2 regions of the Janthinobacterium sp. GW821-FHT03C10 genome follow, and region 1 is predicted to be linked to the other one. Evidence: predicted binding sites of a transcription regulator. Region 1 holds the regulator's gene; the other holds the start of a gene.
What was found. The regulator LexA, encoded in region 1, represses DNA repair genes until DNA is damaged. The targets are predictions, from matches to a motif close to ACTGTATNNNNATACAGT.
Positions count from the first base shown of each region.

Region 1 (5,133 bases):
CTTTGACTTTGACGACTTCGCCGAGGTTACCGACGTTTACAACTTTTTCTAACAGAATGATTTGCATAGTTCTTCTCCAGGAATATCTGACCGATTAAGCGTGGTGCAGATCGGTGTATGGCAGCAGCGCGAGGAAGCGAGCGCGCTTGATTGCGGTGTCGACTTGGCGCTGGTAGTGCGCTTTGGTACCGGTCAGGCGTGCTGGCATGATCTTGCCGTTTTCCTGGACGAAGTCTTTCAGCGTGTCGACGTCTTTGTAGTCGACTTGCTCAACGTGAGCTGCCGTGAAGCGGCAGAACTTCTTACGTTTGAACAAAGGGTTTTGCTGTTTGCGTTTTTCTTTAAGCTTGAGCTTATTTTTGTCGAACTTTTTACCGAATGCCATGTCAGGCTCCTGTATCTAAAATGCGCTAGTCGGGAATGACTGCACTAAAATCAATGATGTGAAACACCAAACTCTTGCTGTTGCGGCTCTTCCTGGCCAGGAAACCCGTGAACTGATACACCCCGCCCAAGCTTGCCTGACTGAACCGGCCTGAAATTTCGCCAGCGGCTAGCGCGGCAACATCAAACTCGGTCAAACGGGCAATCCCTGCTTCCATCTGCTGCGAACTGTGTTGCAATACTGCATTCACAATCGGCAGCCCTGCCGGGGTATAGCGCAATATTTCGCGCTCGGCAATGATGGCGGTGACTTGTAGCTGGTTCAGCGCACGATCCTGGTCAAAAATTAAGCGGCTGCGGCTGGAGCGGCTGCTGGTGCTTCGGTGCGGTGGCTTTTGGCCGCGTCTTCGCGTTGTACCGATTTCATCATCGGCGAAGGAGCTGTTTCAGCTTTCTTCATTTTAACGGTCAGGTGACGCAACACGGCATCATTGAATTTGAATGCTGTTTCCAACTCGACCAGGGTCTCGTTGTCGCATTCGATGTTCAGGCAGATGTAGTGTGCTTTAGGCAGCTTTTGGATCGAGTAAGCCATTTGGCGGCGGCCCCAATCTTCCACGCGGTGAACCGAACCGCCGCGGGTGGTTACGCTGGCTTTGTAGCGTTCGATCATCGCGGGCACTTGCTCGCTTTGGTCCGGATGGACGATAAAGACTATTTCATAATGACGCATGCAAACTCCTTCAGGTCGGATTGATAATCGCCCACCCCGGCGTCAAGACGGGTGTGGGAAGGTCAGCCGAAGATTATAACCGCCTTTTGCAAACGTTTCAATCATTGCTTGCGCCAGCGCCCGAAAAGACCGCGCGCGAACGCGCTTTCCGCCCATGGACAAGTATTTCTTGCGAAATTCGCCGAAAACACGCAAATCCCCTTGCATAGTGGGCGATACTGTACAAAAATACAGTCTGTTCATATAGACAGCATTTCAGTATGCACCCACCGCTCATGATCAAGCTGACAGCACGACAAGAACAAATCCTGAACCTGATCAAGGACGCGATTGAAAACACGGGCTTTCCTCCCACCCGTGCCGAAATCGCCAATGAACTGGGTTTCAAATCGGCCAACGCGGCCGAAGAGCATTTGCAGGCCCTGGCCCGCAAGGGCGCCATCGAGATTTCGCCCGGCACCTCGCGCGGCATCCGCCTGATCGGCGCGGCGGCTGAAGCCCTGCCATCGAAAGTGCCGGCAGCGCTGCTGATGTCGCTGCCCCTGATCGGCCGCGTGGCGGCAGGCTCGCCCATCCTGGCACAGGAAAACCTGGAAGCGAGCTACAACGTGGACCCGGCCCTGTTTTCGGCCAAGCCCGACTTCCTGCTGAAGGTGCGCGGCTGGTCCATGCGCGACGCCGGCATCATGGATGGCGATTTACTGGCCGTCAAGAAGGTCGACAGCGCCAAGAACGGCCAGATCGTCGTCGCCCGCATCGGCGACGAAGTCACCGTCAAGCGCTACAAGAAGACGGGTTCCGTGATCGAACTGTTCCCGGAAAATCCCGACTTCAAGGTCATCACCGTATCGCCGGAAGATGAATTCGCCCTGGAAGGGCTGGCCGTCGGACTCATGCGCAGCTGGCATTAAACGACTGCACGAAAAAAGGGCCGCAACAGCATGACTGTTGCGGCCCTTTTCATTTATCCGGCGACTTATACATCGAGTGCCTGGCGGAAATCCTCGAGCAGATCCACCTCGTCCTCGATGCCGACGGAGACGCGGATCAGCGATTCGGCGATACCCATGCTGGCACGCCGCTCGGCACCCATCTCATAGAAGATCGTGTGGGCGACGGGAATGACCAGGGTGCGCGTGTCGCCGAGGTTGCTCGCGGGAATGGCCAAATTCAAACGATTGAGGAAATCGAAGCAGTCGATGCCATCCTTGAGTTCAAAGCTGAACAGGGAGCCATAGCTGCGGAACAGGTCGCTCGCCAGCGCATGCTGCGGGTGCGACGCCAGACCCGGGTAATGCACGGCCGCCACGCGCGGATCGGCGGCCAGCATGGTGGCCAGGGCCAGGGCGTTCGAGCAGGTGCGGTCCATGCGCAAGGCCATGGTTTCCGCGCCGACGGCGATATGGTGCGCCGCTTCCGGCCCCAGCGAGGCGCCGAAGTCGCGCAAGGCCTTGGCGCGGATTTGCGCGATACCCCATTGCGCCGGCGCCGCCTTCTTGTAGTTCTCAAAGATGTTCGGATACTGCGTCCAGTCGAACACGCCCGTGTCCGTCAAGCTGCCGCCCAGCGCATTGCCGTGGCCGCCGATGGATTTCGTCAAGGCATTGACCACCAGGCCCGCGCCCACGGCTTTCGGGCGGAACAGATACGGCGTCGTCATGGTGTTGTCGACGATGTACAAGATGCCCTTCTCGCGGCACAACTCGCCGATCTTTGCCAGGTCGGCGATCTGCGTGCGCGGATTGGCGATGGTTTCCACGAACACGATGCGCGTGGCCGGCGTGATGGCGGCCGCCACGTTGGCCACCTCGGTGGCGTCGACGAACGATACATCGATGCCCTGCCCCGTCACCGTTTGCCACAGGCTGTTGGTGTTGCCAAACAAAAAGGCCGACGACACCACATGGTCGCCCGCGCGCAGCAGCGACTGCACCACGGCGCCGATGGCGCCCATGCCGGTGGCGAAGCACAGGGTGGCCACGCCATCTTCCATCTGGTTGACCTTGTCTTCCAGCGCGGACACGGTCGGGTTGCCCTGGCGGCCATAGCGGAAGCCCGGCTCCTTGCCCTGGAACACGGAAGCGAGCTGGCGCGCATCGCCATAGCCGAACGCGACGGAAGTGTGCACGGGCTTGTGCAGGGAGCCGTGCTCGATGCCCTTGCGGCGGTCGTTATGCAGGATGGTGGTGGTAAAGCCGTAGTTTTTTTTATCGTTCATGATCGCGGAGCAAAAAAAGCCCGGCGCTAGCCGGGCAAGATAATTACGCTTCTGTCGTGGCCAGGTTCAGGTTCAGCTGGGAACGCGGCGTATCTTCGGGCGCCGCCGCCTTCGGATGGTGGCGCGCATATTCCAGGCGGTCCAGGTATTCCTGCGACACGTCGCCCGTCACGTAGACGCCGTCGAAACACGAAGCCTCGAAGTTGACCAGGGCCGGGTTGACGTCGGCGATCGCCTGCTTCAGGGCGCCGATATCCTGGTAGACCAGGTAATCGGCCGTGATTTCGCGGCACACTTCTTCCGTCGTGCGGCCGTAGGCGATCAGCTCGTCGCGCGTCGGCATGTCGATGCCGTACACGTTCGGGTAGATGACCGGCGGCGCGGCCGAGGCGAAGATGACTTTCGTCGCGCCCGCTTCACGCGCCATCTGCACGATTTCACGGCTGGTGGTGCCGCGCACGATGGAATCGTCGACCAGCAACACGACTTTATCCTTGAACTCGGACGGGATCGCGTTGAGCTTCTGGCGCACGGATTTCTTGCGCGCCGCCTGGCCCGGCATGATGAAGGTACGGCCGATGTAGCGGTTCTTGATGAAACCTTCGCGGTACTCGATGTTCAGCGCCATGGCCAGTTGGATGGCGGCCGGACGCGAGGAATCGGGAATCGGCATGACCACGTCGATATGCACGCCGGGCAGTTCGGTGCGGATCTTCTCGGCCAGGTATTCGCCCATTTTCAGGCGCGTGGCGTATACGGAGGCGCCGTCGATGACGGAATCGGGACGGGCCAGGTAGACGAACTCGAACACGCATGGGTTCAGGCTGGCGTTGTCGGCGCACTGGGCGCTATGCAATTGCTTGTCGGCGTCGATAAAGACGGCTTCGCCGGGACCGATGTCGCGCACGAAGCGGAAGCCCATGCCTTCCAGGGCCACGGATTCGGAAGCGATCAGGTATTCGGGTCCCTGCTCCGTTTCATTGATGCCCAGGCACAGCGGGCGGATGCCGTGCGGGTCGCGGAAGGCCAGCAAGCCCACGCCGGCGATTTGCGCGACGGCGGCGTAGCCGCCCTTGACGCGGCGGTTCAGTACGGTAACGGCCTTGAAGATGGCTTCCGGGTCCAGGTTCAGGCCCGTCGTCGCTTCCTGGATTTCATGCGCCAGCACGTTGAGCAGCACTTCCGAATCGGAATCGGTATTGATGTGGCGGCGGTCGTTCTTGAACATTTCCAGCTTCAACTGTTCCCAGTTGGTCAGGTTGCCGTTGTGCGCCAGGGTGATGCCGAACGGCGCATTCACATAGAACGGCTGCGCTTCCTCTTCGCTCGACGAACCGGCCGTCGGATAGCGGCAATGACCGATGCCCGAATTGCCTTGCAGCGAACGCATGTTGCGCGTACGGAAGACGTCACGTACGAGGCCGTTGGCCTTGTGCATGGAAAACATACTGCTGTGATTGGTCGCAATCCCTGCCGCATCCTGACCGCGATGTTGCAGGAGCAACAATGCATCATAGAGCAATTGATTGACAGGTTGATGGGAAACGACGCCGACGATGCCACACATGGTGTGCTCCTAAACTGTGCTACTGATTTTAAAAAAAATTCAAAATTTCACATGCTGCGCGTAAGCGGCAGGCAGATAAGGCTTGATGGCGCGCGCGCCCTGCTCCGCGAGCGGGCTGAGCTGCGCGTTTTTCCAGAATGGCTGCTGCGGTATGGACGTCATGCCACACAAGATGACGGCGGTCAGCACGATCACAAGGCCCCGCGCCACGCCGAACAGGCTGCCCAGGGT
Region 1 is NZ_JBWKUN010000007.1:15,515-20,647, forward strand. It holds gene rplI (50S ribosomal protein L9) at 1-67, opposite strand, end outside; gene rpsR (30S ribosomal protein S18) at 95-385, opposite strand; gene priB (primosomal replication protein N) at 411-710, opposite strand; gene rpsF (30S ribosomal protein S6) at 731-1,117, opposite strand; gene lexA (transcriptional repressor LexA) at 1,393-2,028, shown strand; gene AC07VH_RS22135 (cystathionine gamma-synthase family protein) at 2,094-3,335, opposite strand; gene purF (amidophosphoribosyltransferase) at 3,379-4,902, opposite strand; gene AC07VH_RS22145 (CvpA family protein) at 4,942-5,133, opposite strand, start outside.

Region 2 (5,133 bases), 150 kb from region 1:
CGGTAGACCCAGTAATGGGCGTGGTCGCGGCCTTCCGCAATAAAATAATCGCGCGCCTGCGACTGGCCCCACCAGCCCGCCTCGATGCGTTCGGCAACGGACACCATTTTCAGGGGCGAGCCATAGAAGGGCCGGTGCTCACGCATCAGGAGGGCGATGGGCTGGGCCAGCAGCCAGGCGGGACGGGGCATGCCGGGCAAGCCGGGCGGCAAGTCGGGCAGCGCGTTTTTTCCAGCCGGCTTGGTCGGCAGAGGCAGCCACCGGTTGGCCGCTTCGGGGCGGTAATCGGCGCGCGGCGCGGCCTGCAGGACATTGTCCATGCCCAGGCGCGCCACCAGCAATTCCAGCAAGCGCTGGCGCTCCTGCGGCGTGCCGCCCGGCTCGGGGAACAGGCTATCGCTGGGCGGCGCCATCGGCTGCACCTGCAGCGCTTCCAGGGTCAGGCCGATCACGGGCGCGTCCAGCGCCAGCTGCGCCAGGCGCTCCTTGAGCAGGCGCACCAGGTGCTCGTCGCGCCAGACGGCCTCGCCCAGCGCCAGGTCGATGACGGTGGGCGGGCGCGCCACCCTGCCCCGCTCGTGCGCCAGCAGCAGCTGTATGCGCTCGACGGCGAATTGCCGCGCGCACAGCCAGCCCGTCATCTGCTGCAGCAGGCGGCGCGCGCCGAACAGCAGCGCGTCGGCGTGCTCGACGCGGTCGAACAGTTCCAGGCTGGCGCGGAACGTGGGCGGCGCTTCGAGCCAGACGAACAGTTCCGTGCTGTGGCCATGCGCGTCGTCGAGCATGTCCAGCAAGGCCCCGCCGCAACGGCGCTGCAGGCCGGGCCGGGGCAAGTGGCGCAGCTGCCCCAGAGTGCGGCAGCCGATGCCCTCGAACCAGTCGAGCCAGGGGCGCGCGGGCGGCAGCAAGGCGCACGGCAGGCCGTCGAGGCGGCGCACCAGGCTGGCCATGCTCAAGGTCCGGCCCCGGCGCGTTCCAGCGCGCGCCAGCAGCCAGGCGCCGCGCGCCGTGGGGGCGCACGACAGCTGGGCCGTGTAGCCGAGTGCGCGCAAGCTGGCCGCGATGTGCCGGCACAGGGCGCGCACGCCGCCGAACAGGCGCAGGCTGGCGCCCGCGTCGACCAGCAGGGTCGCTTCCTCGCCCTGCGCCACCAGCGGCGAATATTGCAGCAACGCCAGCGCCACCGCCTGCAGGGCCTGCGCCTCCAGCTCGGGCAAGCGTTCGTGCAAACGCGCCTGCGGCGCCAGCATCAGCGCGCCTGCGCGGCGCATGCCCGGCCGGATGCCGGCCGCCCGCGCCAGCGGCGACAGGGCCATCACTTGCTCCTGCTCCAGCACCACGCCGAGGCTGTCAGCCGACCAGCGCGGGCAAAACACTTCGAGCGGGAGCCGGGGCAGGTACAGGCCGATCCAGAGTCGCATGGCGCAGCAATAAAGAAGGAGGTTGCAGGGGCAGGAACAACGGCGCGTCGCGCTGCGGTCCCCGGCGCTTGATGAAGCCGATCTCGATGCCGCCGGCGGCCGGGCGCAAGGACAGGCGCAGCGGCGCCGGCGACGCATCCTGCGCGCCGTGCAGCGGGCGCAGCATGCAGAACAGGGTGTTGCCCGACTGCGCCGCCAGGTGCAGGCGGCGCAGGCTGTCGGCGCGCACGTGCGATTGCCAGAACAGCAGGGCGCCGCACGTGCCGCTGCGCAAGATGTTTTCTGCCGCCCACAAGGCATCCTTGCTGCCGGCGCTTTTGAGCCACAGCAATTGCGACGGCGCCAGCCCCTGCGCGGCCAGGGCCAGCGCCTGCGGCGGATGGGGCGGCTGCAGCAGCACGATGGGCAAGCCCGGCAGCTGCGCCAGCGCGGGCGCCAGCAGCCGCAATTCGCCGCTGCCCGGCTGCTGCACCAGCAGATCGATGAGGCTGCCGCTGGGCCAGCCGCCGCCGGGCAGCTGCGCCGACAGGGCGGCAAAGCCCGTGTCCAGGCAGCGCGCGGCGCCCTGGCCCAGCTGCGATGCGCGCCATAAAGACGGGTGCAAGGCTTCCGGCGACGCCATCAATTGGGAATGTTGCATAATTGAATATGAAGATGAATACTGTATGCATATACAGTACTATCCAGCCCTGCTTTTGGCAAGGCTTATCTGCCAGATGGCGTGCCCGGGGCCGCTCCGCCATGTCCGAAAAACCCCGTTTCCCGCATCGATTGCTGTACCATAAGCACTCTCCTTACCGCTCGGCAATGCACCGGGCGGCTTCCTCCGTCCATAAGGAAACGCATTTGACCACCATCCAAATTATCAGCGCCATCGTCTTCGGCCTTGCGCTCATCCACACCTTCGCCGCCAAGTCGTTTGAGACATTATCGCGGCGCCACCCCCGCCATGCGGGCTTGCTGCACTTGCTGGGCGAAGTGGAAGTCGTGTTCGGCTTCTGGGCCTTCATCCTGATCATCATCATGGCCTTTGTCTCGGGCAGCGATGCGGCCATCGAGTATGCCGAGTCGCGCCATTACACGGAACCGCTGTTCGTCTTCGTCGTCATGGTCGTGGCCGCCTCGCGCCCCGTGCTGGACGCCGTGCAGCGCCTGTTGAAAGGCGTGGCGCGCGTGATGCCGCTGCGCACGGAACTGGCCCTCGTCTGGCTGGGCCTGGCGCTCGTGCCCCTGACGGGCTCCCTGATCACGGAACCGGCCGCCATGACCCTGGCAGCGCTGATGCTGGCGCCGCAAATCTTTCGTCCGGGCATCCCTGAATGGCTGAAATACGGCGCCTTGGGCGTGCTGTTCGTCAACGTTTCCATCGGCGGCACCCTCACCTCGTATGCGGCGCCGCCCGTGCTGATGGTGGCCACCACGTGGAACTGGGACAGCGCCTTCATGGCCACCCATTTCGGCTGGAAAGCCGCCATCGCCGTGCTGGTCAACGCCACGGGCGTGAGCATTTTGCTGCGCAAATATCTGCACAGCAACACCTCCGACATCAAGCCGAAGGCCGGCGAAGTCGAAGCGCCGAAAGTGCCGCTGGCCGTCAGCCTGGTGCACATGATCGTGCTGGCCGGCGTCGTGACCCTGGCGCACCATCCCGTGCTGTTCATCGGCCTGTTCCTGTTCTTCCTCGGCTTCGTGCAGGCGTATGAGCGCTATCAAAGCCCGCTGATCCTCAAGGAAGGTTTATTGGTCGGCTTCTTCCTCGGCGGCCTGGTGGTACTGGGCGGTATGCAGCAATGGTGGCTGCAGCCCATCGTTTCCAGCCTGAAACCGCTGGCCCTGTTCTTCGGCGCCCTGGGCTTGACGGCGATCACGGACAATGCAGCCCTCACTTACCTCGGTTCGCTGATCGTCGGCATGACGGACGAAGCGAAATACATGCTGATGGCGGGCGCCGTGGCCGGCGGCGGCCTGACCGTCATCGCCAATGCGCCGAACCCGGCCGGCGTGGCCCTGCTGCGCCGCGGCTTCAAGGATGAATCGATCGGCGCCGTCGGCCTGCTGGCGGGCGCCCTGCTGCCGACGGCCGTGGCGGGCCTGGCCTTCCTGGCCTTGTAAGCGGCATCACGGGGCGGCTGCCGGCCGCCCCTGTTCTCCCTCAGTTACCCCTCAGTTACCCTCATACACGAGGAAATGCAGCCGGTCATAGAACAGGCTGTAGGCATAGTCGAACGTGCCCACGCTGCGAAAACCCTTGTGCAGGTACACTTGCAGCGCTTCGCTTTTTTCCCACACCGTCAGGGTGATGCGCGCACAGCCCTTGCGGCTGGCCAGGTCGCGGATTTCATGGAACATTTGCCGGAACAGGCCCTGGCCCCGGTATTTCTCGTCGATGGCCAGGCTGCTGACGAAACAGTCGTCGGCGCGCGCATGCGCCAGCACGAAGGCGTCATACGCATCGTCGAGCGCCTTCATGTCATCGCGGTAATATGACACGGCGCCGCAGGCCTGGAACTCGTCCATCGTCGCGGCCGTGAAAAAGCCGATGAAGCGGTCATCCTCGTCATGCAGGCCGTGGATGTGCGCCAGATACGGATCGATGTTCTGCCGCCGCTGCAATTCGACGAACTGCAGATTGAGTTTATTGCCGAACGAGCAATATTCCAGGTAGCTGGTGGCAAACAGCAATTTGGCCATGCGGTTCTTCGTCTCGTCGCCCAGCAGTTCGCCCGCCACCAGTTTGAGCGGCGCATGCGACAGCAAGCCCGCCTGCGCCTCGTCACCGGGCGGGGCAGCATCGCTGACGGCAGGCATGCGGCTGCCGTGGCGGCCGACGGTGGGGCGCCAGAAATTGCCGGCGGCAATATGCTGCGAACGGTGGGCCAGCAGGTAGCGGCAAAAGACGGCATTCACGCGGTCCAGCTGCGGGTCGTCCGACAGCACCGAGTAATAGTGGAAGTGATCGATGTCCGCCCGCAGCTGGGCCGCATACGCCATGCGCGGCACTTCCTCGATGTCGAACACGTCGACAATGTCGGGCAGGCGCAAGGGATCGTCGAGTTGCCAGTCGATGTCGGCCAGCCGCGCCACGCAGCACGCATACGCGCGCCGCTCTTCGTCGCTCAAGGGGATGTGCATGTCGGTAATGATATCGTCCAGCAGCCGCATGCCGCGGATGCCGCCCGCCACCGCTTCGCGCACGCCGTCGTACAGCACGCAATAGCGCTGGTAGAACTCGGCATGGCTGAGCAGGGTCACGCCCAGGTTTTTCTTCCATTCGGCATAGAACTGGCCGAACAGCTGCGCCTCGAATTGCGGACAGGAACGGGGAACCTGCGCAGCGATACCCGCATAGGCGAGGTTCACATTGCGCTGGATCACGCGCAGCGCGGCGTCGTTCTTCTTGGCGATCAGCATGCCCGTTTCATCGAGAAACAGATTCATCCAGCTGACATGCCGGCGCTCCTCGCCCTCGCCTTCCCCGCGCTGGAAATAATCGGGCACTTCCGGCTTCATCAGGAAAATCGTCGCCGGATTGTGCGGGATCGTATCGACATCCATGTACATGCCACCGTATTCGCACATGATGAGGATGCGGAAATAATCGGACAAGGTGGCGAAGTAGCGCTGCGTATGCAGGGTGTCGAGGATGTCGAAGCGGGCCGGTGCGAAATCGAGCGCCAGCGCGCGCAGCGAGTTGATGTGCAGGGTCGTGCCG
Region 2 is NZ_JBWKUN010000007.1:165,421-170,553, forward strand. It holds gene AC07VH_RS22735 (Y-family DNA polymerase) at 1-1,421, opposite strand, end outside; gene imuA (translesion DNA synthesis-associated protein ImuA) at 1,351-2,061, opposite strand; gene AC07VH_RS22745 (putative Na+/H+ antiporter) at 2,268-3,533, shown strand; gene AC07VH_RS22750 (GNAT family N-acetyltransferase) at 3,585-5,133, opposite strand, start outside.
Region 2: imuA (translesion DNA synthesis-associated protein ImuA) is a predicted target of LexA. The motif match lies at 2,082-2,099, and genes of this name have one in related genera.